2 regions of the Shumkonia mesophila genome follow, and region 2 is predicted to be linked to the other one. Evidence: riboswitches for the same ligand, from Rfam matches in the RefSeq annotation. Region 2 holds a riboswitch; the other holds the start of a gene.
What was found. Region 2 has a riboswitch for glycine ahead of gcvT (glycine cleavage system aminomethyltransferase GcvT). Riboswitches for the same ligand answer to the same signal wherever they lie in the genome.
Positions count from the first base shown of each region.

Region 1: it holds a riboswitch for glycine, as region 2 does, so the genes downstream of both, ODR01_RS24375 (D-2-hydroxyacid dehydrogenase) here and gcvT (glycine cleavage system aminomethyltransferase GcvT) in region 2, are expected to answer to the same signal.

Region 1 is NZ_JAOTID010000031.1:922-16,722, reverse strand. Features, by position in the region: gene ODR01_RS24420 (thiamine pyrophosphate-binding protein) at 1-408, opposite strand, end outside; gene ODR01_RS24415 (TRAP transporter substrate-binding protein) at 516-1,529, opposite strand; gene ODR01_RS24410 (TRAP transporter large permease) at 1,560-2,846, opposite strand; gene ODR01_RS24405 (TRAP transporter small permease) at 2,886-3,389, opposite strand; gene ODR01_RS24400 (CaiB/BaiF CoA transferase family protein) at 3,401-4,600, opposite strand; gene ODR01_RS24395 (CoA-transferase subunit beta) at 4,638-5,456, opposite strand; gene ODR01_RS24390 (CoA transferase subunit A) at 5,499-6,404, opposite strand; gene ODR01_RS24385 (trimeric intracellular cation channel family protein) at 6,650-7,282, opposite strand; gene ODR01_RS24380 (pyridoxal phosphate-dependent aminotransferase) at 7,374-8,552, opposite strand; gene ODR01_RS24375 (D-2-hydroxyacid dehydrogenase) at 8,576-9,547, opposite strand; glycine riboswitch at 9,716-9,817, opposite strand; gene ODR01_RS24370 (tripartite tricarboxylate transporter permease) at 9,885-11,396, opposite strand; gene ODR01_RS24365 (tripartite tricarboxylate transporter TctB family protein) at 11,479-11,988, opposite strand; gene ODR01_RS24360 (Bug family tripartite tricarboxylate transporter substrate binding protein) at 12,062-13,057, opposite strand; gene ODR01_RS24355 (M24 family metallopeptidase) at 13,231-14,397, opposite strand; gene ODR01_RS24350 (threonine aldolase family protein) at 14,477-15,553, opposite strand; gene ODR01_RS24345 (GntR family transcriptional regulator) at 15,703-15,801, shown strand, end outside.
Region 2 is NZ_JAOTID010000007.1:83,279-99,079, reverse strand. Features, by position in the region: gene ODR01_RS13350 (carboxypeptidase M32) at 1-663, shown strand, start outside; gene ODR01_RS13345 (hypothetical protein) at 688-1,020, opposite strand; gene ODR01_RS13340 (NUDIX hydrolase) at 1,093-1,536, opposite strand; gene thrC (threonine synthase) at 1,652-3,061, shown strand; gene ODR01_RS13330 (M16 family metallopeptidase) at 3,058-4,317, shown strand; gene ODR01_RS13325 (YqgE/AlgH family protein) at 4,374-4,952, opposite strand; gene ODR01_RS13320 (DUF1476 domain-containing protein) at 5,161-5,484, shown strand; gene ODR01_RS13315 (protein-disulfide reductase DsbD family protein) at 5,513-7,615, shown strand; gene ODR01_RS13310 (peroxiredoxin) at 7,724-8,206, shown strand; gene ODR01_RS13305 (cupin domain-containing protein) at 8,236-8,586, opposite strand; gene rnhA (ribonuclease HI) at 8,589-9,089, opposite strand; gene ODR01_RS13295 (homoserine kinase) at 9,094-10,056, opposite strand; gene ODR01_RS13290 (CDGSH iron-sulfur domain-containing protein) at 10,243-10,482, shown strand; gene ODR01_RS13285 (hypothetical protein) at 10,488-11,054, shown strand; glycine riboswitch at 11,137-11,237, shown strand; gene gcvT (glycine cleavage system aminomethyltransferase GcvT) at 11,394-12,506, shown strand; gene gcvH (glycine cleavage system protein GcvH) at 12,526-12,903, shown strand; gene gcvPA (aminomethyl-transferring glycine dehydrogenase subunit GcvPA) at 12,903-14,249, shown strand; gene gcvPB (aminomethyl-transferring glycine dehydrogenase subunit GcvPB) at 14,246-15,745, shown strand.

The DNA of each region.
Region 1 (15,801 bases), on a different contig from region 2:
CAGGGCGCCCACATGGCGCACGGGAATGAACGCCTTGACCAGGCTGGAGAAGATGGCCTCGTGGTTGGCGTCCTGCGCGTCGCCGCGTCCCACGTCGGGCAGCTTGTTCTGGAAGAGCATGGCGATGACGGGCGTTGAGTCGCGCAGCGCGCCCCCGAGCGGGGTCACCATATTGGTGGCACCGGGGCCGGTCGTCGCCAGGCACACGCCCGGCTTGCCGGTCAACCGTCCCCAGCCATCGGCCGCGTGGCCAGCCCCCCCCTCGTGGCGGGTGGCGACGAAGCGAATGGAGGATTCGTTCAGGGCGTTGTTAAAGAACAGCGTCTGGCCACCGGGTATCCCGAAGATGACCTTCGTGCCCTGTTCTTCCAAAATCTTCACCGCAACCTGGGCTGCTGTCATGTTCATGCACTTCTCTCCTCAACGATGTCGCGTTCCGTTCGATGGCAACGCGGCAGAGTTTGTGGCTCTCTCGCCGGCCTCGCGCTTCGAGCGGGGCCGGCGGGAGGCCGTGGTCATTTCTTCCGGAAGGACACGACGGTTTCGTGGATCTTCCGGCCGAGATCGCCGTAACGGTCCGCATAGTCCTTGGACACCTGGGTGACCGCCTCGATCCACTTCTCGCGGTCGGTGATTTCGATAAACTTCAAGCCCGCCTTCTTGATGTTCTCGGTTTCCTTTCCGAGGTTTTCCGCGTGCAGCTTGCGCTGGTACGCCGACGCCTCCTTGACCGCCTTCAGGATGAGGGCCTGGGTATCCTTGTTCAGCTTGTTCCAGGCGGCGAGGTTGTAGGTGATGAACAGGGGCTGGAAGACGTGGGAGTCCACCACGACGAACTTCGCCTGCTCGAAGAACTTCTGCTGCGAAATGAGGTCGATGGTGCCTTCCATGCTGTCCACCGCGCCGGTCTGCAGCGAAGTGTAGACGTCGCCCAGCGGCATGGAGATAGCCTGCGCGCCCAGCGCGGTAATGCTGTTCACGTAGATGGGGGCACCCGGGGCGCGCAACTTGAGGCCCTTGAGGTCGTCGATATTGGAGATCGGCTTGTTGGAAAGGATCTGGCGCGGACCGTCGTAGAAGGCACCCAGCATCTTGAAGCCCTGCGCCTGGAAGGCCTTGTCCAGCTCATCCTCGAGGGACTCCACGGCGTCGTTCATCTGGTCGATGGACTTGAAGGCATACCAAGCCTCGAACACGGCCGTGGCCGGAACATAGAGGCCGATGCCGGCGGTGCCCGAAAACAGGAGCTCCAGCGAGCCTTCCTTCTGGGCCTGGATATGGTCCTTTTCGCTGCCCAGCGAGCCCCCGTGGAAGATGTCGCCGCGAACTCGGCCGTCGCTCTCCTTCTCGATCGCCTTCTTGATGAACTCCAGCGCGAGACCTTGCGTGGTGCCCTTGTTGTAGATGTTGCCCATTCTGATCTTGACCTTGTCGTATTCCGCCGCCTGGGCCGTCAGAACCGAACCGAGAAGACCGCACAGCGCCATGGCACCAAGGAAAAGCCGGGAAAAACGCAGCATTTTTTTCATGAAGTCCTCCTGAATCCTGCGAGATTGTTGTTAAAAGAGGAGATTAGGCAGTGCCGTTACGATGGACGGGAAGAAAACGAGCGCACTGGCCACGGCAAAGAGGGTCAGGACGAGGGGCGTGAGGGTGGGCACGAGCCTCGTCATGGGGACCTTGCCGATGGTGGTCGTCACGAAGAGTATGCCCCCGACGGGTGGCGTGACGGCCCCGATCATGCAGATCAGGGTGAAGACGACGCCGAAGTGCACCTTGTCGACACCGATGTCGCTGGCGATGGCGGTGAAAGTCGCCGCGAACATGATCACCATGGGCGTGACGTCCACGACCATGCCGAGCACGAAGATGAAGGCGACGATGACGAGCAGGGTGACCGTTGGCGAGCCGCCCAGCGAGAAGAGGATGTCCGCCACCACTTCCTGGAAGTGCGCGCGCACCAAGACGTTGGCGAAAATCCCGGAAAGGGCCAGCAGGGCGAAAATGGTGCAGGTGGAGTTGGCCGCCCCGCGCGCGACCTCCATGATGTCCGAGAACTTAGTGATGGTGCTGTAGCAGGCGCCCAGGATGAGCGAAAGCACGCAGACGATGGCGCCCGCCTCCGATGCCGTGGTCCAGCCCATGATGATGGAAAGGAAGATGGCCGCCGGAATGAGCAAGGCCGCCCAGCCCCGGATCACGGCGCGCTTGAGCTTTTCGCCGGAGAACGGCGCCTTTTCCTGGCGGAAGCCCTTCTTGCGGCAGATGACGGTACCCACAATCATGAGCGCGATGCCAATGAGAAAGCCGGGCAACACACCGCCCATGAAGAGTTCGGCCACCGATGTGTTGGTGTAGTAGCCGAACAGAATTAACAGCGTGCTTGGGGGGATGATGGGCCCCACCACGTTGGCACAGGAGGTCAGGGAAACCGCGTATTCCTTGCTGTACCCCCGGCTCGCCATGTCCGGGATGAGGCTCACGCCGAGGGCCGCCGCACAGGCCGTGCCCGAACCGGAAATGCTCGCCATCATCATGGCCGCGACCACGTTCACGTAGGTCAGGCCGCCCTTCAGCGAGCCAACGATGGCATCGGCCAAGTCGAGGATCCGCCGGGTTATCCCCGCCTTGTTCATGATCTCGCCGGCAAAGATGAAGAAGGGAATGGCCATGAGCGGAAAGGAATCCACGCCGGAGAAGGTCTGCGAAGGCAGCAGGGTCAGCGGCACACCCAGGTCGAAAATGTAGATGGTCGCCAGGCTCGCCAAGCCGATGCTCACAGCCACGGGAATGCCGAGGAAAATGAGGGCGATGAGGATTGCAAAGATGGTGAGGGAGTCCGCCATGGGTAGCCCACCCTTATGTTTTGTAGATGGCCTGCTGTGTTACGCCGCGTCCCCTGATGGACGCGCCTTGGGCCGCATGATCCGCACGGTTTCCCACATGCTGGTCAGGCATTCGAACAGCACGAAGAAGGCGCAAACCGGAACGGCCATGTACGGCCAGAACATGCTGATCTGCATGACCGCCGACATCTGACCGCTGTTGGTGAAGGCCGAGCGCAGGCCGAAGATGAAGAGCAGGCCGAACATCAGGCAGACCATGACCATGACGAAAAGGTGCGCCACCTGCCGTCCCTTCGGGGAAAGGCATTCCGACAACAGCGTAAGCTGCGTCTGCGTGCCCTTCCGTAGACCGATGCCGATCAGCAGCAGCGTGCCCCAGATCATGGCGAAACGGGTCATCTCCTCCGCCCAAACTGTCTTCAAGTTGAGGCCGAAGGTGCGGTCAATCACGCCGATGAAGGTGGAGAAGACGGCCACGAGGAAGAGAATGGCCGCGATGTTGGGCAGCCAATTGTCCATGAGGGCCCTGATTTTATCGAGCATGGCGCATCCTCCTAGATCAGGTTTCTGGCGGCCAGGTCGGTGATCTCCTCCCGGCTCATGCCGAGAAAGGAGGAGAGGATCTCCCCGCTATGCTCGCCCAGCGTGGGCGGCATCTTTTCAAGACTGCCCGGCGTCTTGGACATCTTCACCGTGATCCCGGGCAGGGAGATTTCGCCCACCCCGGGGTACTCGCGATAGAGGATCGCCTCTCGGTGCTTCAGCTGCGGGTTGGCGAGCAGGTCGGCTACGTCGGCGATCTTGGCGACCGGAATGCCTGCCCCGGCCAGCTTGGCGTCTGCCTCGTCGACGGTGAGGTTGCCGATCCAGTCCTGAACGTACTTCTCGACCTCCAGGATGCAGCCCATGCGCTTGTTGGCCGTGTCGTAGCGCGGGTCCTCGTTCAGCTCGGGCCGCCCCATGAGCTGGGTCAGGCGCTTGAACAGCGGGTCGGTGCCCGCGTGCAGGTAGATCATGCCGTCCTTGCAGCGGAAGGCGTTGGCCGGGCCCGTGACATTGTCGCGGTTGCCGCGTCGGGGCTGGATCTGGCCGGTTTCCACGTAGAGGGGCACGGCCGTCGCCAGAAGCGAAAGCACGCTTTCGATCAGCGAGATGTCCAGCATTTGGCCCTGGCCCGTGGCTTTCTTGTGCATGAGCGCGCAGACCGTGCCGAAAGCCGAGTAGATGCCGGTGGTGAAGTCGGCGACCCAGGTTCCGGCCAGCAGGGGCTGTCCGCCCGCCTCGCCCGTCACCCCCATGAGGCCGCCCATGGCCTGGCCGATACAATCGAAGGCCGCGCGATCGCGGTAGGGGCCGTCCTGGCCGAAGCCGGAAATGGAGGTCCGCACTAGGCCGGGGTTGATGCGCTCAAGCTCCGCCTGGCCAAGACCCATCTTCTCGAGGACGCCGGGCCGGAAGTTCTCAACCAGCACGTCGGCCTTGGCGATGAGCTTCTTCAGAATGTTGATGCATTCCGGATTGTAGAAATCAAGGGAGAGCCCGCGCTTGTTCTTGTTGTACTGGGTGAAGTACAGGCTGACCGTTTCCTTGCCTTTTCCGGCAAACGGAAGCATGCCGCGCGAGGGGTCGCCGCCCTTGCGGTTCTCGACCTTGATGACATCCGCGCCCATGTCACCCAGAAGCATGCAGCAGTAAGGCCCCGCGATGAAACGGGACATGTCCAGTACGGTGATGCCCTTGAGGGGTCCTGCCATGCTTTTCTCCCTGTCGGAATGTCTTGTTTCCGTGGTTTCAGTCGGCTTCCAGGGTTGCCGGTTCCTGGGTGATTTGCGCGTTCAGCCATTTGCGCGACGGATCGATGCGCGTGCGGATGAGGTCCAGATCCTCCGCCGATGGCGGTTCGGTGAGCGGCACCTCGGCCGGTATTTCCAGGGCGAAGCCCGTGCGCTCGATCACCTGCTCCACGGTCTTGCCGGGATGCACGCTACTCAGGCGCATACGGCCGGTCCGGGGGTCGAAGTCCATGACGGCCAGTTCCGTGAAAATCCAGGCCGGCCCTCCGCCGGGAAGACCGGAACGGTCCTTGTTGCCGGCGGCGGACACGTAGTCCACCTGTTCCACGAAGGTACGGCGGTCGTGCTTCTGGACGGCGAAGACGCGCTTGGCATGGGCCGCGTGGTCGGGCTGGGCCAGGGGGCCGGGCAGGCGCACTTTCGGGTGCGCGTAGTCGCCGATGCACACGATGTTGAAATTGCCCCACTGGTCGACCTGCGCCCCCGAGACGAAGCCGATGCCCATCTTGCCGCGCTTGAAGATGCACAGGGCCTCCTCCACGGTGATCTGGCTGCGGCAGGGCCAACGGATCAGGTCTGGTTCGAAGTTGGTTTCCGGGATGCAGTCCGCATCCAATACGGGGTCGAGGATGGGCCCAAACATGATGGTGTAGTTGGGGGCGTGCCGAAGTTGCGCCAGGCGTGAGGCGACCGCCGGGATACCCACGGCACGGATAAAGGCCGCGCCGCCCGTGCCCACCCCCACGAAGCCCATTTCATCGTCGTTGATGTGGCGGGAAACTTCCACGGCCAAGAGTTCTTCCAAGGTGTACTGCATCTCATCCTCGCTGCGATTGGGTGTGGAGTCGGCCCGATGCCCTCAGGCCCCAGCTATGTCCATGCGAGTGATGGACTCCAGATGCTTCCTTCCTATCTTGGCGAGGTATTCGTCCCACTCCTTGCAGCCGTAGACGTATTCATCGAGGTAAACTCGGAAGCCGACCGCCGTGGCGCTCTTCGCCTGGTATTCGCGCGCATGGGCGATATCGAAGACGTACCGCAGGTCGCAGGAATTGGGATGCGCGCCGTAGGGGGCCAGCACCACCGCGTCGACGAAGAGCTTGGTCAACACGGTCTGCTGGTTGGTGCGAATAATCTCTTCCTCGTCCACGAACTCCTCCACCGTGACAATGACCTTGTTCGCGGCCTTGCAGATCAGCATGTCGGTCTCGTTGTCCATCATGCGGATGGGATCGAGCTGCACGTTGCCATACGGGTCGGCTCGGTGGGCGTGCATGATGGCAACGTCCGCGTGGAAGGGCTCGAGCGCGATCCAGGTTTCGCCCGTGAAGGGATCGGTCACTTCCTTTTGATATTCGGGGTTCTCTTGCAGCCCGGTATGGAGGGGGGTCTTCGACAGGGCGTAGGGAGCGCCCGTGGCAGCTGCGCGGAAGCGGTCGATGGCGCAGGTTTCGCTGTGGTCCACGTAGCGGATCTCGCGCTGCTCGACGGCGCGGCGGAAATTCTTGGCAAGGCCGACATTCGAAAGGCCGACGTAGGCGGAATGGGCCTCCTTCACGCAGCCCGCGCCGATTAGCATGTCGAAATCGATGCCATTGTTCCAGCCGAACAGGGTGAGGCCCCTCTTTCGCTGCCTGATCATCTCGTGGATCAGGGCCATGGGATGGCGACGAATCAAAGACCCCGCGACGGCGACCCGATCGCCGTCCCGGATCATGCTGGCCGCCTCGGCCAGCGCCATGCGCTTGACTTTCTTTTCCGGCATGAGGATCTCCCGGCCCCCTGTAAAGGCCCTCTCGCCCGGCCACCCCTTGCTTCTGGGCAATCCCATGACGGGCCGGCCGAACGCGAGCAGAGGACTAAAATTGGCTTGTTATTGTATTATTGATATCACAATATAATGTTATCATCAATAACCTTTCCGAGAATATTTCCCGCTCTCCCGTGGCGCACGTCTCGGCACGCCCCCGCCATCCGCCTCGAAATCCCACGTTCGCCGGACTTTTCCGGCTACCGGTTTCTCTCGCGCCAACCAGGAACGGACCACCCCTTCACCATGGCGATGGCGCGAAGCACGAAGCCGACGGCCAGGGCGCACGGGACCGCCAGCGGATCGGCGAGCCCCAGATTTCGCAGCATCGCATAGAGTCCACCTCCGGTCAGGGCGGCGAGGATGTAGACCTCCCGCCTGAACACGATGGGAACCGTCCCGCAGAGAAGATCTCGGATGACGCCGCCGCCGGCCGCCGTCAGGGCCCCCATGATGGCGGCGATGAAGGGATCGATTCCCCGCTCCAGGGCAGCCGAGCAGCCGAGCACGGAAAAGACGGCGAGGCCGACGGCATCCGCCCAGCGCAGACCGGGGACTGTCTCGATCGCGTGGCCCCGCATCCTGAGCAGGACGAACACCGCGAACGGACAGACCAGCGATACGTAGAGACTCGACGGATGAACCATCCAGGCGACCGGCAACCGCCCGATGAGGAGATCCCGTAGGGTCCCGCCGCCGATCCCGGTAATCGCCCCGACGACGACGAAGCCCATCACGTCGAAACGCCGGCGCGCCGCGGCGATAGCCCCGGAGACGGCGAAGGCGGCGCTGCCGAGCCAGTCGAGGTATTGGACGGTGACGAGCAGATCCATGCGGCGTCTCCTGATCAAAAAAATGGCGGAGCCTTGCGGCCCCGCAGGGAGAGGGAGGTTTTTTGTTTAGGGGAGTTCTCGGTCGAGAGCGTCAAACCGCCGTCGGAAGCCACGCCCGGATGCGGGCGATGGCCTCGCGGATGCTGTCGACGCTGCTGGCGTAGGAAAACCGCACGAACCCTTCGCCGAAGGCCCCGAAACTGGTCCCCGAGACGACGGCGACGCCGCATTCCTCCAACAGCCTGTCTTGCATCTGGCGCGAGGAGAGCCCGGTCTCGGTGATGTTGGGGAAGGCGTAGAAGGCGCCGCCCGGATTGACGCAACGGAATCCCGGCAAGGAATTCAGCTCGTCGACGATCACCCGGCGGCGCTCGTCGAACGCCGCGACCATGGTGTCGACCGCCCCCTGCGGTCCCGTTAGGGCCTCGATGCCAGCCCATTGCGTCGCGTGATTGACGCAGGAATGGTCGTTGATGGAAAGACGGTTGGCCTTGTCGATGATCGCCTTCGGCCAGACGCTGTAGCCGAGACGCCAGCCGGTCATGGCATAGGTCTTCGACCAGCCATCCAGCACGATCAGCCGCTCGCGGATCGAGTCAAATTCCAGGAAGCTGACCGGCTCCACGCCGTCATAGAGGATGCGGCTGTAGATTTCGTCGCTCAGCACGGCCACGTGGGGATGCCGCTCCAGACCGGTCACCAGGATCTCGATCTCGCGGCGCGGCACCACGCCGCCGGTCGGGTTGGCCGGACTGTTGACGATGATCAGGCGGGTGGCCGGCGTGATCTTGGCGAGTACCTCCTCGGCCGAGAAGGAGAAGCCGGTTTCCTCGTGGAGAGGGATCGGCACCGGCGTCGCGCCCGAAAAGCGAATGGCCGACTCGTAGATCGGGAACCCGGGGTTGGGATACATGATCTCGACGCCCGGTTCGCCGAACAACAGGCAGGCAAAGAACATGGTCGGCTTGCCGCCCGGCATGATCAGGATGGCGTCGGGCGACACCGTGCAGCGGCGGCGCTTGCCGATATCCTCGGCCACGGCCTCGCGCAGCGCCAGAATACCGTTGGCCGGCGTATAGCCGTGATGCCCGGCGAGCAGGGCCTTGACGGCGGCCTGCACGATGTTGTCAGGGGTGGGGAAATCGGGCTGCCCGATCCCCAGGTTAATGATGTCGCGGCCCGCCTGCTCCATCGCCTTCGCCTTGGCGAGGACGTCGAAGGCGGTTTCCGTTCCCAACCGGGACACTGCCGAAGCCAGAGAGATGGTCATGGTTTCCTCGCTCGGTTTTCTTGTCAGAAGGCGCCGCTGACGACGTTCCGGGGATCGCCGGCGACGAACGCCTCGATGTTGTCGATGAGCTGATCGGCCAGGACCTGCTGCGCTTCGCGGCTGGCCCAGGCGACATGCGGGGTGAGGATGAAGTTGGGCAGATCCAGCAGCCCCAGCAGCGGGTTGTCGTCGGCCGGCGGCTCCGGCGGCGTCACCACGTCGAAGCCGGCACCGGCGATCAGGCCGTCGCGCAGGGCCACCGCCAAGTCGGCCTCGTTGATCAGGCCGCCGCGCGCCGTGTTGATGACGATGGCCGTCTTCTTCATGCGCCGGAACTCGGGCATGGCGATGGTGTTCGCGGTCTGCGGCAACAGCGGACAATGGAGCGTGATGACGTCGGCCGTCTCGATCACTTCGTCGAACGGCGTGTAGAGCGGCCCCAGACCGGACACACCCTTGTGGGCGGCGAACAGCGGCTTCATGCCGAACGCCTTGCTGACCTCGGCCACGGACTGGCCGATCGATCCCTCGCCGATGATGCCCAGGATGCCGCCGCGCAGCTCGGAAATCGGCTGGGTGAAGAAGCAGAACTGGCCCGAACGCTGCCATTCGCCGACGACGACGTCCTGGCGGTAGCCGATCAGGCCGCGCTTCAGGGCGAGGATCAGCGCGAAGGTGTGTTCCGGCACGGTCGAGATCGCATAGTTGCGGATATTGGAAACGACGATGCCGTGCTCGGCGCACCACGCCTTGTCGATGCAGTCGGTCCCCGTGGCCGCCACGGCGATCATCCGCAGCCGCGGCAGCTTGCCCAGCGTCTCGGCCCGAAGCGGAACCTTGTTGTTGATGACGATGGTGGCGTCGCGGGCCCGCTCGACGACCGCGTCCGGCGCCGTCTGGCCATGCTCCTGCCAGGTGTGGTCGAAAGACGGGCGACGGATCTCGATCTCCGGGGCAACGGTCCGGCGGTCCAGGAAGACGATGTGATGGCTCATCAGGTCCCTCGGCAATGGACGGCGCAAAAGTCCCCCTTTTTCCAGGGAGACGGCTTTGCCCCATCTGTCGCTGAACCTGAGAGAATCCCCGAAACCACCCACGGCCTCGGGTTACCCCGTCGGTGAGAGGACCGGCCCCGTTGGCCCTGCCCTCTTCTTTCCAGATATCGATCCCCTGCGGTCCTTTTGCCTGAGAGTTTCCGGGGCGGTTGCTCCTTCGGCGCCGTCCCTTGCCGATCCGGAAGGGGCGATCTCTCCCACAGGGAATTGGCTTATCCTATCTCATCGTCCTCGGTGACGTCTCCCCTTCCTTGTTCCCGCACGGTACGGCGCCCCCCTATTCGTCCACCATATCGAACCGCGAGGGCTGGCCCCGCCGATACCACAGGCGATGGGTCAGCCCGCCGACCAGCAGCACCAGAATGCCCAGCGAGATCGGCCGCATGAAGAATTCCAGATACCAGTCGCCACCGAACAGTTGGAACATGCGGATCATCTCGTTGTCCGCGATGGAGGCGAGAATCACCCCCATGACCACCGCCGCCGGCGAGTAGCCGTGGCTCTTCATCACATAGCCGAACGCCCCGAACAGCAGCATGAGGTTCACGTCGAACACGGCGTTCCTGAGGGCGAAGGCCCCGAGGAGCGAGAAGAGCATGAGCAACGGGATGAGAATCCGCGTCGGAACCGACAGCGCCCCCGACAGGCCGTAGCCCACCCCGATAGCGATAGTCACCATGAAGATCTGGGAAATGATGGCCGCCATGATCAGGCCGTAGACCAGGGGAATCTGCTGGTAGACGAGCTGCGGCCCGGCCTGCAGCCCGTGCATGGTCAGCGCCCCCAGCAGGACGGCGGTCGCCACGCTGCCGGGCACGCCGAGTACCAGCGTCGTCATCAGCGCCCCGCCCGAGCAGGCGTTGTTCCCGCTTTCCGCCGCCACGATGCCGCTGACGTTGCCCTTGCCGAAGGAGTCCGGATCCTTGGACAGGCGGCGCGTCAGGCTGTACGAGGCGAAGGCCGCCAGCGTGGCGCCGGCCGCCGGAATCAGCCCGATCCCCATGCCCACCGCGGAAGACCGCAGGACGGTCGCCAGATGGCGAACCGGAGCGGTGAAGGCCCGCAGGATGTTGGTCAGGCTTTGCTGGCCCTTGACCTGGGCGTCGACGATATAGTCGCGCCCCGCCATCTGCATCAGCTCGGAAACAACGAATACGCCGATGAGGACGGGCACCACCTGCACGCCCTCGGCCAGGAACGGATCGCCGAAGGTTGCCCGCCACTCGCCGGTGGGAACGATCCCGATGGTGCCGACCAGCAGGCCGAAGGTCCCGGACGCCAGGATCTTCAGCGGCGAGCCGTTGCCCACTGCGCCGAGGATGGCGACCCCGGCGATGGCGATCAGGAAGATCTCAGAAGGCCCAAACTTAAGCGCGATCGATGCCACCGCGCCGATGCCGACCAGCATGATGACATACGAGAGGATGCCGCCGACGGCCGACGAGGAAATGGCCGTGCCCATGGCCTCTGCCGAGCGTCCCTGCTGGGTGAGGGGATAGCCGTCCAGACAGGTCGCGGCGTTTTCGGGGGCGCCCGGCGTGTTCAGCAGGATGGCGGTCACCGAGCCGCCGTAGGTCACCGCCACATAGACGGACGTCAGGAAGATCAGGCCGTTCAGCGGCGACATGCCGAATGTCACGGGCAGGAGCACGGCCACCGCCATGCCGGACGAAAGCCCCGGCGTCGCGCCGACGATCATGCCCAGCACGGTTCCCGCTACCATCAGGAAGATGGGTTGGAGCCCGAGGGCCTGGGACAATCCCGCCTGGATGTTATTCAGGAGATCCAAAAGCGTATCCTTTCGAAGCCTCGGTCAGAATTAGCCTGTCACGCAGACAACCCCTTGCCGTCAGCGCCCCTCAGGGCGCCTGCTAGAAACCGATCGACAACAGGCCGTCGGGAATGCGTACGTAAAGCAGATCGTGAAACAGGAAGTAGGCCGCCAAGGCCGTTCCGGCGGGAAACAGAAGCAGGATGATCCACCGGCGCTCCCCCAGCATGAACAGAATGACGAGGGCGTAGATCCACAGGGTCAGCAGCCCGCCGATTCCGTCCCAGAAGAAGATGAGAACGGCCGGGAGGACAACGATCATGGCCTTCTGAAGGGTCGCCTTGAGCGACAAGGTGGCGACATCCCCGCCGTCACGGACCTCCCCAGCGGCATCCGTCTCGTCGGACGTCCGGCAACTCCGGATGGCCTGAATCACGATCCCGCCAAGACAGAAAACGAGGACCGCCGTCAGGGCGAGCGGGAAGGCCTTGGCGAAAAACGACAGATGGGCTGCGTCCGACCAGTAGACCGCGACGCCGATCAGCATCACCGCGGGGACGATCAGTTCCCCCGCCAGCTTGCCGAAATCCATCCTTTGACCGGTACGCATGGAAACACCTCTCCGTTTCACCGACCAAAAGGGATGTGGCGTCGGATGGCTCCGACGCCACGCTATCCTCTGTCTATTTTGCCAGTTCCTTGATCACCGTCAGAGTCTTGGCGAAGGCTTCCTTGTGGCCATCCCCCGGTTCCGCCAAGGCGAGATCGGAGAATCCCTGCTTCGCGAGCTGATCCTTGAAATCCTTCGAGGACATGGCCGTCGCGATCGCCTTCTGCAGCTTCAGGTAGCGATCGGGATGGGCCTTGCGAAAGGCGGCGGACACGACATAGACGCCGTAGCGGGTCAGGAAGCGGGGCGTCGGCGGCGTCACGCCGTAAGGCTTCAAGGCGTCGGCCAGCAGTTCGGCTTCGGGCCAACGCGGGCTGGCCTTCGGCGAACCGAGAAGCAGGGTCCGGGAAAGGTCGCGGATGTTGAGACGCGCGAAGTCGTCACCGAGGGTGGCCGTGACATGGCCGCCCAGCATCGCCGTGGCCGCCTCTCCGCCGCCCTTGAAGCCGACGATCCGCACTTTCAGGCCGAGGGATGAGACCAGCCATTTGGCGAACAGCTCCTGGGCGGCCCCCTGGGCGACGCTGATCGACAGCTTGCCGGGTTCCGCCTTGGCCATGTTGACGAAATCGGCGAAGGTCTTGATCGGCGAATCCTTGGTGACCAGCAGAATCCGGGGATCGAAGACATCGACCATGATGATGTCGAGATCCTCGTACTTATAGGGAGACGACTTCAGCGCCGCCGTCATGCTGAGGTCGGGCTCGTTGGTGGCGAGGACGGTATAGCCGTCCGCCGGGGCGCGAAGAAGCGACACCGCAGCGACCTGCCCCCCCGCACCCGGCATGTTCTGAACGACGACCGGCACGCCGAGCGCCTTCTCGAGCGGCGCAGCCAACAAACGGGCCTGCCGATCCGACGCGCCGCCCGCGCCGTAGCTGACGATGACCTGCACGGGCCGATCCGGCCAGTTGTCAGCCGCCGCGGCTTGGCCTCCAAGGGAAAAAAGACCAATCCCGGCCGCGACCGCCAAGGCCACGCCCACTCGTCCCAGTATTCGATTAACCATTCTCTCTCTCCTTCAGACTCTCTGTTTCCGTAGCCGATGTGTCGTTGGCTTTTTTCCCGTACACGTACCGTCTTCAGTTCGTCGGCGCGGAGAGCATTGTGGTCGCTCCCTCCTTGGGCGGGGTGATGACTGAGATCCCTCGCCCTTGTTTGATCACTTGTTCTTTCCCGCTCCTATCCAAGCAGCTTTTCGTCGTAGGGGGTGTCGTTCAGATACTCCGCCCCGTTCTTGGTGACGACGACGGCGTCCTCGATATGCGAGCCGCCGACCTCGGGCTGGTCGTCGAGGATGATCCTCGGCTCCAGGCAAATCACCATGTTCTCGACCAGCGGAACGTTGATGTTGCGATGGATCTCGGGGTCGCCGTGCAGGCCGTAGCCGAGCTGGTGGCCGGTGTTGCCGGCGTGCTGGTACTTGCCCCAGCCGGCGTCCTCGATGACCTCGCGGGCCCGCCGATCGACCTCGTGGCAGGTCACCCCGGGCTTCATCATCTTGACCGCCTCGCGGATCGAGTCGCGGTTGACCCGATAGATCTCCTTCTGAACCGGCGTCGGCTCGCCGCAGATCACCGTGCGCCCCAGGTCGCCGGTATAGCCCTTGACCACCGAGCCGATGTCGAGAATCACCATCTCGCCCTTCTCGATAACCTTCTCGGTCGCCAGACGCTCGAACATCGAGGCGTTGTAGCCGGAAGCCACGTTGGTGATGAACGGCGTCATCTCCGAGCCGTTCTTGCGCATGACGTACTCGGCCTCGGCCGCCACCTCGTATTCCCGGACGCCCGGCCGGACGGCCGCGATCGCCGCGCGCACCCCCAGGTCGGCGACGCGGATGCTGTTGCGGATCAGCTCGATTTCCAGCGGGTGCTTGATCGCCGTCACCTCGACCCACAGCGGGCCGGCGTTTTCCCAGGTGATCCCGGGGAACGACGTCTTCAGGTCCTCGTACACCATGAACGGCGGAAGGTCGGTGCCGATGCGGGCGTTCTGCAGGCCGTAGTCGGTGATCATCCCGGAGATCACCTTCGACCATTCGAAGACGTGGGGCAGCTTGCGCACGTCCTCGATATCCGACTTGAAGCGGATGCGCAGCTTGTCGCTGCCCGAGGCGTGGCCGACCACCGGCGGCTTGCCGCGTGGCACCATCACCACGTATTCCGGCTCCATGAAGGGGCGGAAGCCCTTGACGTAGAAGTCGGTGACGTAGCGGACGGCCTCGGCCTTGAACAGCATCACCGCGTCGTAGCCGGCTCTCTCCATGGCCGCCTGGATCTTCTCCTGCTTGATGCGATGCAGCTCGTTGCCGGCATAGAAAATCGGATCCTGCTTCACAAAGCCCATTTCAAACCTCTTCTTTCCTTCCCGGATTACGTCGAAATTTTCGCGCGGGCGACCGCCCTCCATCCCCCAAAGGCGGATGTCAGGCGGATCGACCGGATGACTTGATCGTGGCTTCGGCCGTGGCGAGGCACGCCTCGATCGCCGTCTCGTCGAGGTGACGGTGGAGAACGAAGCGGGCCGTGGCGCCCTTCTGGTTGACGAGGATGCCCCGCGCCTTCAGCACCGCCACGAAGGTCGGCACGCAGGCCGGGAAACGATCCAGGGTGCAGTTGACGATGTTGGTCTGGACGGTTTCCAGGCGCACGAGGTTCGGATCGATGGCGGCCAGGCCCTCGGCCAACCGCTGGGCCAGGCGATGATCCCGGCGCAAGCCCGGCAGGGGATCCTCCAGGGCCACCAGCGCCGCCGCCGCGATCACACCCGCCTGCCGCATGCTGCCGCCGACCATCCGCGCCTTGCTGCGCGCCTTGGCGATGAAGGCGGCGTCCCCCGCCACCAGCGAGCCGACCGGCGCGCTCAACCCCTTGGAGACGCAGAACATCACCGAGTCGGCGTGTCGGCATACGTCAGCGGCCGAGCAATCGAGAAAGGCCACGGCGTTGAACAGCCGGGCGCCATCCAGGTGCACGGGGATGCCCGCTTCCTTGGCGACGGCGTGAAGCGCCGCCATGCGGTCCAGCGGCGTGACGGTGCCGCCCGCCGAATTGTGGCTGTTCTCCAGACAGAGCAGGCCGGTCGGCGCGATGTTGCCCGTGCCGGCCCGTTTGATCGCCGCCTTCACCTTGATCGGATCGAGGATTCCGTCGTCGCCGACCAGCGGCCGGGCCATCGCCCCGGCTACCGCGGCGAAGGACGCGAGTTCGGAATTGTAGATATGCGCCCCGGTCTCGACGATGATCTCGGCGCCCGGAGTCACGTGGCTCAGCACGGCAACCAGATTGCCCATGGTGCCGCTGGGAACGAACAGGGCGTCCTCCTTGCCGGTCAGCTTCGCCGCCACCGCCTCGAGTCGGTTCACCGTCGGATCGTCGCCGCGGCCCGCGTCGCCGACCTCGGCCTCGGCAATCGCCGCCATCATCGCCGCCGTCGGCTTGGTCACCGTGTCGCTGCGAAAGTCGAAGATTGCCTTGCCGCTCACACCCTTGTCCGCCGCCATTCCCGGATCTCCACAAGCCAAGTTCGTTTGTCTATGTTATATATATGTAATCGATAACATATATTTTAAGGTTGACGGAAAACCGCTGTCAATCGATTTTGAGGCGGCCGGGACTGTGATATGATGATCGACTCTACAGGAGGAAAAATATGCAGGTACTGCGTGACGATGCCTACAAACTGTTCAAGCGAAGGTTGCTGACCGGCGATCTCAAGCCCGGACAGTTCGTCACCCAGAAGGAACTGGCT
Region 2 (15,801 bases):
CGAAAATGGCGCGACCAGCCGGCGGGCGATTCCCGGGGCATGAGCGTGCACGAAAGCCAGTCCCTGATGATCGAGATGCAGGTCTGCCGCTCGGGCCTTTTCCTTCGGTACGCGGCACCGATCCTGGCGGAAGCCTTCGGCGGCGACGGGCCGGCGTGGGAGGCCGGCAACCTGGTCCGCCTGTTCACCCGCGTCCAGCCCGGCTTCATCCGGGTCGACGCCGACGAGGTCACCTATCCCGCCCACGTCATCCTGCGCTATCGCCTGGAGAAGGCCCTGGTCGAGGGAACGATGCAGACCCGCGACCTGCCGGCGGCGTGGAACGAGGGGATGCGGGCGCTGTTGGGCATCACGCCACCCGACGATCGGCGCGGCTGCCTGCAGGACATCCACTGGTACGACGGCGCCTGGGGCTATTTCCCGACCTACACGCTGGGCGCCATGACCGCCGCCCAGTTGTTCGCCGCCGCGAAAGAAGCCGACGCGGCCATCGAACCCGGCATCGCCGGGGGCGATTTCGCCCCGCTGCTGGCCTGGCTGCGCACCAACGTCCATGGCAAGGGATCGCTTCTGGGCACGCGCGACCTGCTGACCCAGGCAACCGGGCGGCCGCTCGACGCGGCGCCGTTCAAGGCCCACTTGCGGACCCGTTACCTGGCCTAACGATTTCGGCGGAAGGAAAAGGGATCAGGCGGCGATCCGCATGCCCGGCCGGATGTGCCAGGCGCCGACCACCTCGCTGCGGGGAATGGCCCTAAGCACGGCAGCGCAGTCGATCTCGCTTTCGAGAAAGACGACGAGGCCCTTGATGCCGGCGAAGTAATAGGACTTGAAGGCCTTGGCTCCCGCCACCGCGGCGCCGCTCACCAGCCCCATGTGCCGGTCGTAATCGCCCCGCGCCCGACCGAGAAACTGGATTTCATAGCTGAACATGGACGCTGCCGCCTTGTCGATACGTGTGCTGTCGAAGAACGGCCGGTGCGCCTCGGCCAGGTCCCGCGCCCAGGGCGCGGATTGCACTGGCGACCATGGTGGGAAAAAAAGGTTTCCAAATCGTTTACGACCGCGGTGTCGTCTTAATTTTTTGAGAGATCATGGGCACACGGCGTCCCGCTCGCCGGCCAGCCGGATGGCGTGGCGCGCCACCCGCTCCACGTCGAAGCTGACCGCCGCGCCGGCCGCGGCGATCTCGTCGGGCGAAAACCACCCGACCTCGAGCGCGTCGTCTCCGGCCCTGGGCGTTCCGGCCTTCCAGCGGCACAGAACGGCGACCAGGACGTAGTGATAGCGCAGGCCCCCCGCCGGATCGCGGTCGATCACATCGACCGCCGAGAAGATGTCGAGGGCCTCGCCGACGAGCCCCGTTTCCTCGGCAAGCTCGCGCACGGCGGCCTCGGCGATCCCCTCGCCGGGCTCGATGCGGCCACCGGGATAGCCCCAGCGGCCCTGATCGGGCGGATTGGCCCGGCGAACCAGAAGGACGCGTCCCTCATGGACGATGGCGGCGATGGTGGCAGGCGTGGGTCTGGCGGTCATGCCCCATTATGGGAAAGATCGGGTCGCGAATGAAGCCTCCTCGCCGCTTGCCCGGGCCAGCGGCGGGGGATAGGCTAGGCGCCCTTTGGCAGCCCTGGTTTCCGGGAGATCGTTCGTGAAATACGTCAGCACACGGGGTAAGGCCCCCATTCTTCCGTTCGACGACGTCCTGCTGGCCGGCCTGGCCCGCGACGGCGGACTCTATGTGCCCGAAACCTGGCCGCGCTGGACGCGCCAGCAAATCCGGGCGCTGCGCGGCCTCACCTACGCCGAGCTGACCACCGAGGTCATCCGTCCCTTCATCGGCGGCACCATTCCGGACGCCGCGCTCGCCAGGATCGTCACCGACGCCTACGCCGGGTTCGGCCATCCGGCGGTGGCGCCCTTGAAGCAGATGGGCGGCGACCGCTGGGTGCTGGAGCTGTTCCATGGGCCGACGCTGTCCTTCAAGGACTATGCCCTGCAGGTGGTCGGCCGCCTGTTCGATTACGTGCTGAAGGCCAAGGGCCAGCGCGTCACCATCGTCGGCGCCACCTCGGGAGATACCGGTTCGGCCGCCATCGAGGCCTGCCGCGACCGCGAGGCCGTCGACATCTTCATCCTGCATCCCAAGGGGCGGGTTTCCGACGTCCAGCGCCGCCAGATGACGACGGTGCCCTCGGCCAACGTGCACAACATCGCCGTCGAAGGCACCTTCGACGATTGCCAGGATATGGTGAAGGCGATGTTCAACGACGCCGCCTTCCGCGACCGCTTCAACCTGTCGGCGGTCAATTCCATCAACTGGGCCCGCATCATGGTCCAGATCGCCTATTACTTCGCCGCCGCCGTGGCGCTGGGCGCGCCGGACCGGGCGATCACCTTCGCGGTACCCACCGGCAACTTCGGCAACGTCTTCGCCGGCTATGGGGCGCGCCGCATGGGGCTGCCCATCCCCAAGCTGATCATCGGGTCCAACAGCAACGACATCCTGACCCGCTATTTCACCGGCGGCATCATGGAAACCGTACCCGTCGTCCCCACCTTAAGCCCCAGCATGGACATCCAGATCTCTTCCAACTTCGAGCGCCTGCTGTTCGAATTCTATGGCCGCGACGGCGCCCGTCTGGCCCCGGTCATGGAGCGGTTCCGCGCCAAGGGAACCATTTCCTTCGGCCGCGGCCGCTGGCAGCGCATGCGCAAGATCTTCGAGGGCACGCGGCTCGACGACGCCGGCACCCGCGACGAGATCCGCCGCGTCTATCGGGAAACCGGGGAAATGCTCGATCCGCACAGCATCATCGGGCTGGTCGCCGGCGAACGGCTGCGCGCCGCCGACGGCTCGGCCCTGGTCGCGGTGGCCACCGCCCATCCCGCCAAGTTCCCCGCCGCCGTCGAGGAGGCGACCGGCGTCAGGCCGGGCCTGCCGCCCCGCCTGGCCGACCTGTTCGAGCGCCGGGAACGCTATGACGTTCTGCCGGCTGACATCGGCGCCATGAAGGATTTTGTAACGGGCCGCATGGCCCGGAAGGTCGTCAGCGCATGACCGTCGAAGTCACCCGGCTGGAAAACGGCCTGACCATCGCCACCGATGCCATGGATTCGGTCGAGACCGCCTCGGTGGGCGTGTGGGTCGCCGCCGGCACCCGCGACGAGCGGCCCGAGATCAACGGCGTATCGCACCTGCTGGAACACATGGCCTTCAAGGGCACCCGGCGGCGCAGCGCCCAGGCCATCGCCGAGGAGATCGAGGCGGTGGGTGGGCATCTCAACGCCTACACGTCCCGCGAGCACACCGCCTATTACGCCAAGGTGCTGAAGGACGACCTGCCGCTGGCCGTCGACATCATCGCCGACATCCTGCAGAACGCCACGCTGGATGCCGACGAACTGGCCCGCGAGCGCACCGTCATCATCCAGGAGATCTCGCAGACCCTCGACACCCCGGACGACGTGATTTTCGACCATTTCCAGCAGACCGCCTACCCCGACCAGCCGCTCGGCCGCCCCGTCATGGGCTCGGCCGAACTGATCCGCGACATGCCGCGCGGCGAAATCGTCGATTACATGCGCGGCCATTACAGCGGCTCGGGGATGGTGCTGTCGGCGGCCGGCCGGATCGACCACGAAACGGTGGTGCGCCTGGGGCGCGAGGCCTTCGGGGACTTGCCGGCCGGTGCCGCCCATTCCCGCGTGGGGGCAAGCTATGTCGGCGGCGACTTCCGCGAGGCCAAGGACCTGGAGCAGGTTCACGTGGTGCTGGGCTTGGCCGGCGTGGCCTACGAGGACGACGACTTCTATGCCGTCTCGGTGCTCTCCACCCTGTTGGGCGGCGGCATGTCGTCGCGCCTGTTCCAGGAGATCCGCGAGAAGCGCGGCCTCGTCTACACCATCCAGTCGTTCCATTCCTCCTATTCCGATGGCGGCCTGTTCGGCATCTATGCCGGCACCGGCGAAGGCGAGGTGGCCGAGGTGATGCCGGTGATCTGCGAGGAGGTTCGCAAGGTGTGCGAGGCGGTCAGCCCCGAAGAAGTCGACCGCGCCCGCGCGCAACTGAAGGCCAGCCTGCTGATGGCGCTGGAAAGCACGTCGTCCCGGGCCGAGCAGTTGGCCCGCCAGTTGATGGTGTTCGGACGGCCGGTGCCGGTCGCCGAGACCATCGAGCGGGTCGAGGCCGTGGACGGCGAAGCGGTGATCCGTACCGCCCGCCGCCTGATCGCCAGCCGCCCGACCTTCGCCACCCTGGGACGCATCGCCAAGGTCGAAACCTACGAGAAGATCGCCGACCGGCTGGCCTCCTGAACGGCGTTCGCCGTTTTACCGCCGTTTTACCCTATCGGGCGGAGCGGCGATCGCGTTTACGCGTGGCCGGCGGAATCCGACAGCATGCGGGGGTCGATGCCGAGCTTCGCCATCGCCCTTTCCCATTTGTCGTCCACGTTGCCGGCGCCGAACACCAGATCGTCGTCGGCGGCGACGTGCAGCCAGCCGTTGGCCTTGATCTCGTCGTCCAGCTGGCCGGGGCCCCAACCGGCGTAACCCAGGGCCAGGAGAGAGCGACGCGGGCCGCTGCCGATGGCGATCGCCTTCAGGATGTCGACGGTGGCGGTGAGCGCCATCTGTTCGTCGACGATCAGGGTGGCGTCGCGCCGGTAGTCCGGCGAATGCAGCACGAAGCCGCGGCTCGATTCCACGGGACCGCCGAAATGGATCTTGATCTGATCGCCGATGCCGACGCTTTCGATGCCGAGCTGGGCCAGCAGGTCGGGGAAGCTCAACGATTCGATCAGCTTGTTGACCACCAGGCCCATCGCCCCGTCGGCATTGTGGGCGCACATATAGATCACGGTCTTGGTGAACCGCGGGTCCATCATGCCGGGCATGGCGACCAGAAGCTGGCCGGCCAGATAGGATTTGTCTTTTGCTGCGACAGCCATCGTTCCTTAGCTCTGTCAGCGGTTGTCGAACGCCCCTCCGGGAGCGAAGGAATATCCTTTATTTTGACATAGGGACCCCGGCGGGGAAAGCCGTTCCGTGCCACTTTTCGCGGCTAACACCATCGAGTGATCCGTCCTTAAAAATCGTCAAAAAGACGCCATCTATTGGCCACGTCTCCGGTTTTTTGCAACGAAGGGAACCGACGCCATGGTCATGAAACCGCGCAGCGACGCCCACGAACGCAGGCACCTCGCCTCGCACGAGGAAGAATTCAGAATCTCGGCCCGCCGCAACCGTCTGCTGGGCCGGTGGGCGGCCGCGAGAATGGGCCTCAGCGGCGAGGCCGCCGAGGCCTACGCCCGCGAGGTCGTGGCCTCCGATCTCGAAGCGCCCGGAGAGGAGGACGTGCGACGCAAGCTCCTGGACGACTTCTCGAACAAGGGTATTATCGTCACCGAAAGTGAACTCGCCCACCAGATGGCCTCTCTTTTCGATGAAGCTCGCGCCCAGGTCGCCAAAGACAATCCATGACCCCCGCCCGACCCGGCCGGTGCCGGCGATGAGCCGCCGGCGTCGGGCGCTCTTCGCCGTCGCCATTCTCCTCGGCGGCACCTCGATCCCGCCGGCCGCGGCCGCGCCGCCGGCTTCGCCGTGGGCCGAAACCGAGCAGACGGCGGTCCGCCTGATCGCCGCGACCGAGGCGGTCGGCACCGCCGAAAGCGTTCCGCTCGGGCTGGAGTTCCGTCTGGAGAAGGACTGGAAGATCTATTGGCGCTCGCCGGGCGACGCCGGGTTCCCGCCGCGCCCCGACTGGTCGGGATCGGAAAACCTGGCCCAGGCCACGCTAAGCTGGCCGGTGCCGGCGCGTTTTTCGGTGCTCGGCCTGGAAACCCTGGGCTACGAGGACGCCGTCGTCCTGCCGCTCGCCGCCCGCCTGGAACGGCCGGGCCGGCCGTTGCGCCTCAGGGCCAGCGTCGACTACCTGACCTGCAAGGAAATCTGCATCCCCTATACGGCCGAGCTGGCGCTGGACCTGCCGGGCGGAGAGGCGGCGCCCAGCCCGTTCGCCCATCTGATCAACCGCTTCGCGGTGCGCGTTCCCGGCAACGGCGCCGCCCACGGCCTGTCGATCCAGCGGGTGGAGGCGGTGGGCGAGGGCTCCACCGCCGCCCTGCGCGTCGTCGCCTCGGCGGCATCGCCCTTCGGCGCCCCCGACGTCTTCGTCGAAGGGCCGCCCGAGCTGACGTTCGGCCGCCCGGATGTCCTGCTCGAACAGGCCGGGCACGTCGCCGTCGCCACCCTTCGCGTCCACGGGCTCGATCGCCTCGAGCAGCCGCTCGCCCAGCTGCCGTTGACCGTCACCCTGGCCGACGGACCGCGCGGCGCCGAACGGGCCGTCGTTCCCGTCGCCGCCAGCGCAAGCGGCACGGCGTCGCTTGGCCTGATCGTCGGGCTGGCCCTGCTGGGCGGGCTCATTCTCAACCTGATGCCCTGCGTCCTGCCGGTGCTCTCGATCAAGCTCCTGGGTGTCGTCAGCCACGGCGGCCGGGCGCCGGGCGAGGTTCGGCTAAGTTTCGTCGCCACCGCCGCCGGCATCGTGTTCTCGTTCCTGGTGCTGGCGGCGGGGCTGATCGGAGTCAAGGCGGCGGGCGGCGTCATCGGTTGGGGCATCCAGTTCCAGCAGCCCTGGTTCCTGGTCGCCATGGCGGTGATCGTCACCCTCTTCGCCGGCAACCTGTGGGGCTTCTTCGAGATCCGCCTGCCGGCGGCGCTGGCCGGGCTTGGCGGCCCGTCGGCATCGGCGGGCGGGCTGGCCGGCTCCTTCCTGACCGGTGCCTTCGCCACCCTGCTGGCCACCCCCTGTTCGGCCCCCTTCCTGGGCACTGCGGTCGCCTTCGCGCTGGCCCGCGGGGCCGGCGACATCCTGCTGGTGTTCGCCGCCCTCGGGCTTGGCCTCGCCCTGCCCTACCTGCTGGTGGCGGCCGTCCCGGCGATGGCGACGCGCCTGCCGAAACCGGGGCCGTGGATGATCTGGCTGCGCCGCGTCCTCGGCTTCGCCCTGGCGGCGACGGCGGCCTGGCTGGTGACGGTGCTGGCCGGCGTCCTGGGGGCCGTGCCCGCCGCCGCCATCGCCTTCGTGCTGGCCGTCATCATCGGCTTTCTCGCCGCCGGCCATCATTTCGGCGGACCGTTCCGCGCCGCCTCGATGGTCGCCGTGGCCGGATTGACCGTGATCGCCTTCGTGGTGCCGATCAGCGCCGGCGGCAAGTCCGTCGCCGCCGGCCCCGCCGCCCTGTCCAAGGTGTGGCAGCCGTTCGACGAGGCGGCCATCGGCGGCCTCGTCGAGAAGGGCAACGTCGTCTTCGTCGACGTCACCGCCGACTGGTGCGTCACCTGCCAGATCAACAAGACCTTCGTGCTCGGCCGCGACGCGGTGGTGGCCCGCCTGGCCGCCCCCCCGGTGCTGGCCATGGAAGCGGACTGGACCCGCCCCAGTACCGACATCGCCCGCTACCTGGCCAGTTTCGGCCGCTACGGCATTCCCTTCAACGTGGTCTACGGACCGCGCGCGCCGCAGGGCCTGGTGCTGCCCGAGCTGCTGAGCGAGGCGGCCGTTCTCGGCGCCCTCGAACGGGCCGCCGCCATCCCGCCTGCGAATTGACCGCCGGCCCCTGGAATCGGGTCCGGGGCACCCCATCTTAGCTGGTGCCGGGGGCCGCAAGGCCCCCCGGGTCTATTTGTTTATCGCTAGTCGAGGGAACCCATCGCCATGACCATCAAAGTCGGAGACCGCTTGCCGTCCGCCACCTTCATGACCATGGGCAAGGATGGCCCGCAGCCCCTGAGCAGCGACGAGCTGTTCAAGGGCAAGAAGGTGGCGCTGTTCGGCGTGCCCGGCGCCTTCACGCCCACCTGTTCGGTCAAGCACCTGCCCGGTTACGTCAAGAACGCCGACCAGTTCAAGGTCAAGGGCGTCGACACCGTCGCCTGCATCGCCGTCAACGACGTTTTCGTGCTCGAAGCCTGGCGCAAGTCGGAAGGCGTCGGCGACACGGTGAAGATGCTGGCCGACGGCAGCGGCGACTTTGCCAAGGCGGCCGGCCTGACGTTCGACCTCAGCGGCAAGGGCCTGGGCGTGCGCCTCCAGCGCTTTTCCGCCATCGTCGACGACGGCGTCGTGAAGTCGCTGAACGTCGAGGAGCCGGGCGCCTTCGAGGTATCGGGCGCCGAAAAGCTGCTCGGCCAACTGTAAGAAGCCGTTCGACGACCGCGCGGCCGCCGTCAGAGTTCGGGGGCGCCGCGCGGTATCAGGCAGACGAAACGCAGCGGCAGGCTGCCGGTGTTGCAGAACTGATGCTCTTCGCCGCCCGGCACGAAGACGACCGAGCCCGGCTGCACGTCGATCCACTCGCCATTGCGCCAGACCGCCCCCTTGCCGGCGTGCACGAAGACTTCGTGCTCCCAGGCATGGGCGTGGCGGGGCGTCGCGCCGCCCTCGGCCAGTTCGAACAGGCGCATGGCAAAATTGGGCGCCCCGTCGGCCTGGCCGATCAGCAGCCGGCCGACGACGCCGGTGGCGCCGGCCCCCTCGAAGCTCTTGGTGGGTGCGTCCTCGAAATGCATGACCTTCATGATCATCCTCCCGTTGTCGCTCGTTCGGCCGCCTCGGCGCCGGCAATCTCGGCGATGCCCCGCCGGGCCAGTTCGTCCGCCCGTTCGTTCTCGACGTGGCCGGCGTGGCCCTTGACCCAGTGCCATTCCACCCGCTGGCCGACCAACAGCGTGTCCAGCCGTCGCCACAGATCTTCGTTCTTGACCGGCTTCTTGGCGGCGGTCTTCCAGCCGTTGCGCTTCCAGGCGTGGATCCAGCCGGTAATGCCGTCGCGCAGATAGCGGCTGTCGGTGTGCAGGCGCACCGGCACCGGCCGGCCCAGCGCCTCCAGGGCCTTGATCGCCGCCATCATTTCCATGCGGTTGTTGGTGGTCATCGCCTCGCCGCCATAGAGCTCCTTCTCGTGGCCGCGCCAGCGCATCACCGCTCCCCAGCCGCCCGGTCCCGGATTGCCGCTGCAGGCGCCGTCGGTGAAGATGTCGACGGCGTTGTCCTGTTCGGCGCGGGGGTTCGGTTCCGTCACGGCATCATCCCAATCCATAGGCGCCCGGGCCGGTGACGGCCTGATGGAAGCGCAGTTTGCCCAGATATTCCAGCGGGTCCTTGGGCGTCACCAGGGCCCCCTTCGGGGTATGCACCCAGTCGTAGAGCCGGGTCAAAAGGAAACGCAAGGCGCTGCCGCGGGCCAGCACCGCCAGGCCCGCCAGTTCCGCCGCCGTGAAGGCCCGCACCCGCCCGTAGGCGGCCAGCAGCCGCCTGGCCTTGGTGGCGTTGAACGCGCCGTCCCTCTCGAAGCACCAGGCATTCAGGCAGACCGCCACGTCGTAGGCGAAAAAGTCGTTGCAGGCGAAATAGAAGTCGATGAGGCCGGTGAGCGTGGGCCCCCGGAAGAACACATTGTCGGGAAAAAGGTCGGCGTGGATGACGCCGGCCGGCAGATCCGCCGGCCAATGGCTCTCCAAATAGGCCAGCTCCGCCTCGAGCTCGGCGGCCAGTCCCGGCTTGACGGTATCGGCGTGGTCGAGCGAGGCCGCCAGCAGCGGCCGCCAGCCGGCCAGCGACAAGTCGTTGGCCCGGTGGAGCGCAAAATCGGCGCCGGCCCGATGCAGATGCGCCAGCGCCTGGCCGAGGGCGGCACAATGATCGGGCGTGGGCCGGCGCGGCCACATGCCGTCGAGGTAGGACACCATCGCCGCCGGCCGCCCGCACAACTCGCGCAACACCTGGCCGTCGGCGGTGCCAAGCGGCGTCGGGCAGGGCACGCCCTTGGCTGCCAGATGCTCCATCAGCCCCAGGAAGAATGGCAGTTCGTCGCGTTTCACCCGCCGTTCGTAAAGCGTCAGGATGAAGCGGCCGCCCTCGGTCTCGACCAGATAGTTGGTGTTCTCGATGCCCTCGGCGATGCCCTTGCACGACATCACCTCGCCGACGCCGTAACCGGCGACGAAGGCGGTCAGGTCCTCGTCCGAAACCTCGGTGTAAACGGCCATGTCTTCCCTCGGGATCGGTGGCGGCGGGGGCCGGGCGGCCCCGGGCCACCGTCTGTTTACGGGCTGGAGGCGCCGCTGGCAAGGGCGGGCCGGCGCGGGAATCCAGCGAGCGGCCTTGAGCCGCCGGCGGGAGTCCCCTAAAGTCGCCTTCTCACGCCCGATCCGGCATAGAAAGAAGAAAATGCCATGGAACCATCCATTGTCGCCCAAAAAGGTCCTTACGCGGTCGATGTCGAGGCCGGCAAGAAATACGCCTGGTGCCGCTGCGGACGCAGCGCCGGGCAGCCCTATTGCGACGGCTCCCACAAGGGAACCGGCCTGACGCCGACGGTCTTCACCGCGAAGCAGTCGGAAACCGTCCATCTGTGCGGCTGCAAGCGGACCGGCGACGCGCCGTTCTGCGACGGCACCCATTCGACATTGTGAGCGCCATGACGCATCTTTTCGCTTACCGGCCGGCCGCGATCGCGATGATGACGGCGGCCCTTTCCGCCTGCGGGATGTTCACGGCCAGCGCCCCGCCGCCGCCCTGCCCGGAGCTTTCGGTGCTCGGCGATGCCGCCTCGCTCACGAAATTCGTCGAGGGGGCCGGCCGCGATCTCACCGATGTCCTCTACGAGGCCCGGCTGGTCGATGCCACCGGGGCCTGCGACTACGACATGAAGAAAGAGACGGGCGAGGGAACGCTTTCCGTCGAGATGGCAGTTTCGATGGAGATGGCCCGCGGCCCCGCCAATCGCGACGGCAAGGCGCTGGTGCATTATTTCGTCGCCGTGACCGGCAAGGACCAGGAGATTCTCAACAAGCAGGACTTCGCGGGCACCGTCGAGTTCACCGGCAACCGCAGCCAGCTTCGCTGGACGGACGAACCCGTCTTTCTCGCCTTTCCCCTGAAAAAGGGACAGACCGGCCGCGACTTCCGGATTTACGTGGGATATGACCTGACCCCGGAGGAACTGGAGTTCAACCGCAAACAGGCCAGCGGAATCCGTCGCTAGGCCAGCGCTGACGGTTGACCTTGCCCGGCAAGTCTCTAAACTGGCCCTCGGGTGCTGGCGCCTGTCGGTGACGGGCTCAAGGACCCTTCCTGTGGGAGAGACCGGATCGGCGGGTCGGCCGCCACCGGCGCCGAAGGAGCAACCGCCCCGGAAACTCTCAGGCAAAAGGACCGCAGGAAGACTGAACTCTGGAGAGCGGGCGTTCGCCTTAGGGAGGGGCGCCCCACCGAAGATGTAAGCTGGCGCGTCGTCGGCGATTCTTTCAGGTCGTGGGACAGAGGGGGCATCCGTCGGCATGGGGCTGGCGGAGTGTGCCTTCGTTCCGCCCGGGAGAAGCCGATGACCGACGCCCCGTCCGAAAACCTCAAGCGAACGCCGCTGGATTCCCTGCACCGCGAACTCGGCGGCCGCATGGTGCCCTTCGCCGGCTATGACATGCCGGTGCAATACGAAGGCATCATGGCCGAGCATCTTCATACCCGCGGTCATGCCGGCCTGTTCGACGTGTCGCACATGGGCCAGGCCCGCCTGTGGGGTCCCGACGCCGATGCCGCCTTCGAAACCCTGGTGCCCGGAGACGTCGTCGAACTGCCCCGTGGGCGCATCCGCTATACGATGTTCACCAATGATGCGGGCGGCATCCTCGACGACCTGATGATCGCCAGACGCGACGACCACCTGTTCCTGGTGGTCAACGCCGCCTGCAAGGACGCCGATTTCGCCCACATCGAAGCCAAGCTGGCCGGCCGCCTCAAGATGGAGATCCTGGCCGACCGGGCGCTTCTGGCGCTGCAGGGGCCGGAGGCCGCCAAGGTGATGGCCCGCCTCGCCCCCGCCTCGGCGGCCATGCCCTTCATGAGCATCACCGACATCAAGATCGCCGGCATCGGCTGCCAGGCCACCCGCTCGGGCTACACCGGCGAGGACGGTTTCGAGATTTCGGTGCCGGCCGCCCGGGCCGAGGAACTGGCCCGCACCCTGCTGGCCCAGCCGGAGGTCAAGCCGATCGGCCTGGGGGCGCGCGATTCGCTGCGGCTCGAGGCCGGGCTCTGCCTCTATGGCAGCGACATCGACGAAACGACGACGCCCATCGAGGCCTCGTTGCTGTGGACCATCAGCAAGCGGCGCCGCGCGCAGGGCGGCTTCCCGGGCGCCGCCGTCATCCAAAAGCAGATCGCCGAAGGGGTATCCCGCAGGCGCGTCGGCATCCTGCCCGAGGGCAAGGCGCCGGCCCGCGCCCATACCGTCGTCACCGACGAGGCGGGCGCGCCGGTCGGCGAGATCACCAGCGGCGGCTATGGCCCCAGCGTCGGCGGGCCGGTCGCCATGGGCTATGTCGAGACGGCGTTCGCGGCGCCGGGAACGCCGCTTCAATTGATTGTTCGCGAGCGCGCCCTGCCGGCGCGCGTCGTCAAGCTGCCGTTCACCGAACACCGTTACTTCAAGGGTTAAGCGAAGGGGAAACAAAGCGATGGCCACCGTCAAATACACCAAGGAACACGAGTGGGTGCGGGTCGAAGGCGACATCGGCACCGTGGGGATCACCGACCACGCCCAGCAGCAGCTGGGCGATCTGGTGTTCATCGACCTGCCCGCCGTCGGCAAAAAGGTCGCCAAGGGCGACGAGGCCGCGGTGGTCGAATCGGTCAAGGCGGCCAGCGAGGTCTACGCCCCGGTCGGCGGCGAGGTCGTCGAGGTCAACGCCGCGCTCGGCGACGACCCGGCCAAGGTCAATGCCGACGCCATGGGCGGCGGCTGGTTCTTCAAGATCCGCATCGCCGATCCGAAGGAACTGGACGGCCTGCTGGACGAGGCGGCCTATCGGGAACTGGCAGGCGAGTCCCACTGATGCGCTATCTTCCGCTCACCGGCGACGAGCGCCGCCAGATGCTGGCGACGATCGGCGCGACCTCGGTCGACGACCTGTTCAGGGACGTCCCCGCCGCGGCCCGCCTGAAGGGCGCCGTCGACCTGCCGCCGACGAGCGGCGAGATGGAGGTCGAACGGGCCCTTTCGGCGATGGCGGCCAGGAACCTGCCGGCCGTCGCGGCGCCTTCGTTCCTGGGCGCCGGCGCCTATCGCCACTTCGTGCCGGCGGCGGTCGACCACCTGATCCAGCGCGGCGAGTTCCTGACCGCCTATACCCCCTACCAGCCTGAAATCTCGCAGGGCACGCTGCAATACCTGTTCGAGTTCCAGACCCAGGTCGCGCTGCTCACCGGCTGCGAGGTCGCCAACGCCTCGATGTACGACGGCGCCACCGCCTGCGCCGAGGCCGTGATGATGGCCGGGCGCATCACCAAGCGGACCAAGGCCGTGATGTCGGGCGCGCTGCACCCGCACTATCGGGCGGTCGCCGCGACCTACACGCGCTTCCTCGGCATCACCCTGGAAACGCCCGAGCCCGACTGGACGAAACCGGAGGACCTGGCCGGCCTGATCGACGGCGAAACCGCCTGCGTCGTCGTGCAGAATCCCGACTTCTTCGGCCGCCTGGCCGACCGCAAGGCCCTGGCCGACGCCTGCCACGCGGCGGGCGCGCTTTTGATCGTCGTCGTGACCGAGGTGGTGTCGCTGGGCGCCATCCGTTCCCCCGGCGCCATGGACGCCGACATCGTGGCCGCCGAGGGCCAATCCTTGGGCAACGCGCTCAATTTCGGCGGCCCCACCGTGGGCCTGATGGCGACCCGCCAGAAGTTCGTCCGCCAGCTGCCCGGCCGGCTGGTCGGCCAGACCGCCGACGTCGACGGCCGGCGCGGCTTCGTGCTGACCCTTTCCACCCGCGAGCAGCACATCCGGCGCGACAAGGCGACCAGCAACATCTGCACCAATTCGGGGCTGTGCGCGCTGGCCTTCACCATCCACCTGACCCTGCTGGGCGAGGAAGGCTTCAAGCGCATGGCCGCGATCAACCACGCCAACGCGGTGAAGCTGGCCGAGCGGCTGGCCGGGCTTCCCGGCGTCGAGGTGGTGAACGACAGCTTCTTCAACGAGTTCACTCTCCGCCTGCCCAAACCCGCCGTCGGCGTCGTCGAGGCGCTGGCCGCCAAGGGCGTGTTCGCCGGCGTGCCGGTCAAGCGCCTGCTGCCCACGGTGGCCGGCACGGAAAACCTGCTGCTGGTGGCGGTCACCGAAACGAATGCCGAGGACGACATGGACCGCCTGACCGACGGCCTGAAGGAGACCACCCGATGAGCGCGCCCGCCCCCACGATCACCGGGAACCGCGGCCTGCAACTGGAAGAGCCGCTGATCTTCGAGCAGGATTCCCCCGGCAAGACGGCGGTCGACCTGCCGCAACCGGCGCAGGGCAGGGACCGCCTGGGCAGCCTCGGCCGCGAGGGGCGCATCGGCCTGCCCGGCCTTTCCGAGCCCGAGGTGGTGCGCCATTACCTGCGGCTCAGCCAGAAGAACTATTCCATCGACGCCGGCATGTACCCGCTGGGCTCGTGCACCATGAAGCACAACCCGCGGCTCAACGAAAAGATGGCCCGCCTGCCCGGCTTCGCCGGCGTCCATCCGTTGCAGCCCATCTCGACCGTGCAGGGGGCGCTGGAACTGATCGGCGCCACCGGCCATTGGCTGTCGGTGCTGACCGGCATGCCCGCCGTCGCCATGTCGCCGGCCGCCGGCGCCCATGGCGAGCTCACCGGCCTGATGGTCATCCGCGCCGCCCTGGAGGACCGGGGCGACGCGAGGAAGCGCGTGCTGGTGCCGGAATCGGCGCACGGCACCAACCCGGCCAGCGCCGCCGCCTGCGGCTACACGGTCGAATCGATCCCGGCCAACGCGCGCGGCCGGGTCGACCTTGCCGCGCTCAAGGCCGCGCTGGGCCCCGACGTCGCCGCCTTCATGCTGACCAACCCCAACACCTGCGGCCTGTTCGAAAGCGACATCATCGAGATCGCCGACGCGGTGCACGCGGCCGGCGCCTTCTTCTATTGCGACGGCGCCAACTTCAACGCCATCGTCGGCCGCGTGCGGCCGGCCGACCTCGGCATCGACTGCATGCACATCAACCTGCACAAGACCTTCTCGACCCCGCACGGCGGCGGCGGCCCGGGCAGCGGCCCGGTGGTGCTGTCGGCCGCCCTGGCCCCCTTCGCGCCGGTGCCTTACGTGGTGAAGGACGGCAAGGGCTTCCGGCTGGTCGAAAGCGTCGCGGAATCGGAGGCCAAGCCGTTCGGCCGCATCAAGGGCTTCCACGGCCAGTTCGGCATGTTCGTGCGGGCGCTCGCCTATATGATGAGCCTGGGCTCGGATGGCTTGCGCCAGGTCGCCGAGGACGCCGTGCTCAGCGCCAACTACCTGATGGCCAGCCTCAAGGACACGCTGAGCGTGCCCTTCGAGGGACCCTGCATGCACGAGGCGCTGTTCGACGACCGCTTCCTCAAGGACACCGGGGTTTCGACGCTCGACTTCGCCAAGGCCATGATCGACGAGGGCTTCCACCCGATGACCATGTATTTCCCGCTGGTGGTGCACGGCGCCCTGCTGATGGAGCCGACCGAGACGGAAAGCAAGGCGACGCTCGACACCTTCATCGCCACGGTGCGCGGCCTGGCCGAGCGGGCCAAGGGAGGGGACGCCGAATACTTCCACGCGGCGCCCCGGCTCACCCCGCGGCGGCGCCTCGACGAAACCGCGGCGGCCCGCAACCCGATCCTGCGCTGGAGCCCGCCGGCCATCTAGAGCATTTTGCGGCCGCATGGAATCACCCTTTTGTTGGTCGTCATTCCCGCGAATGC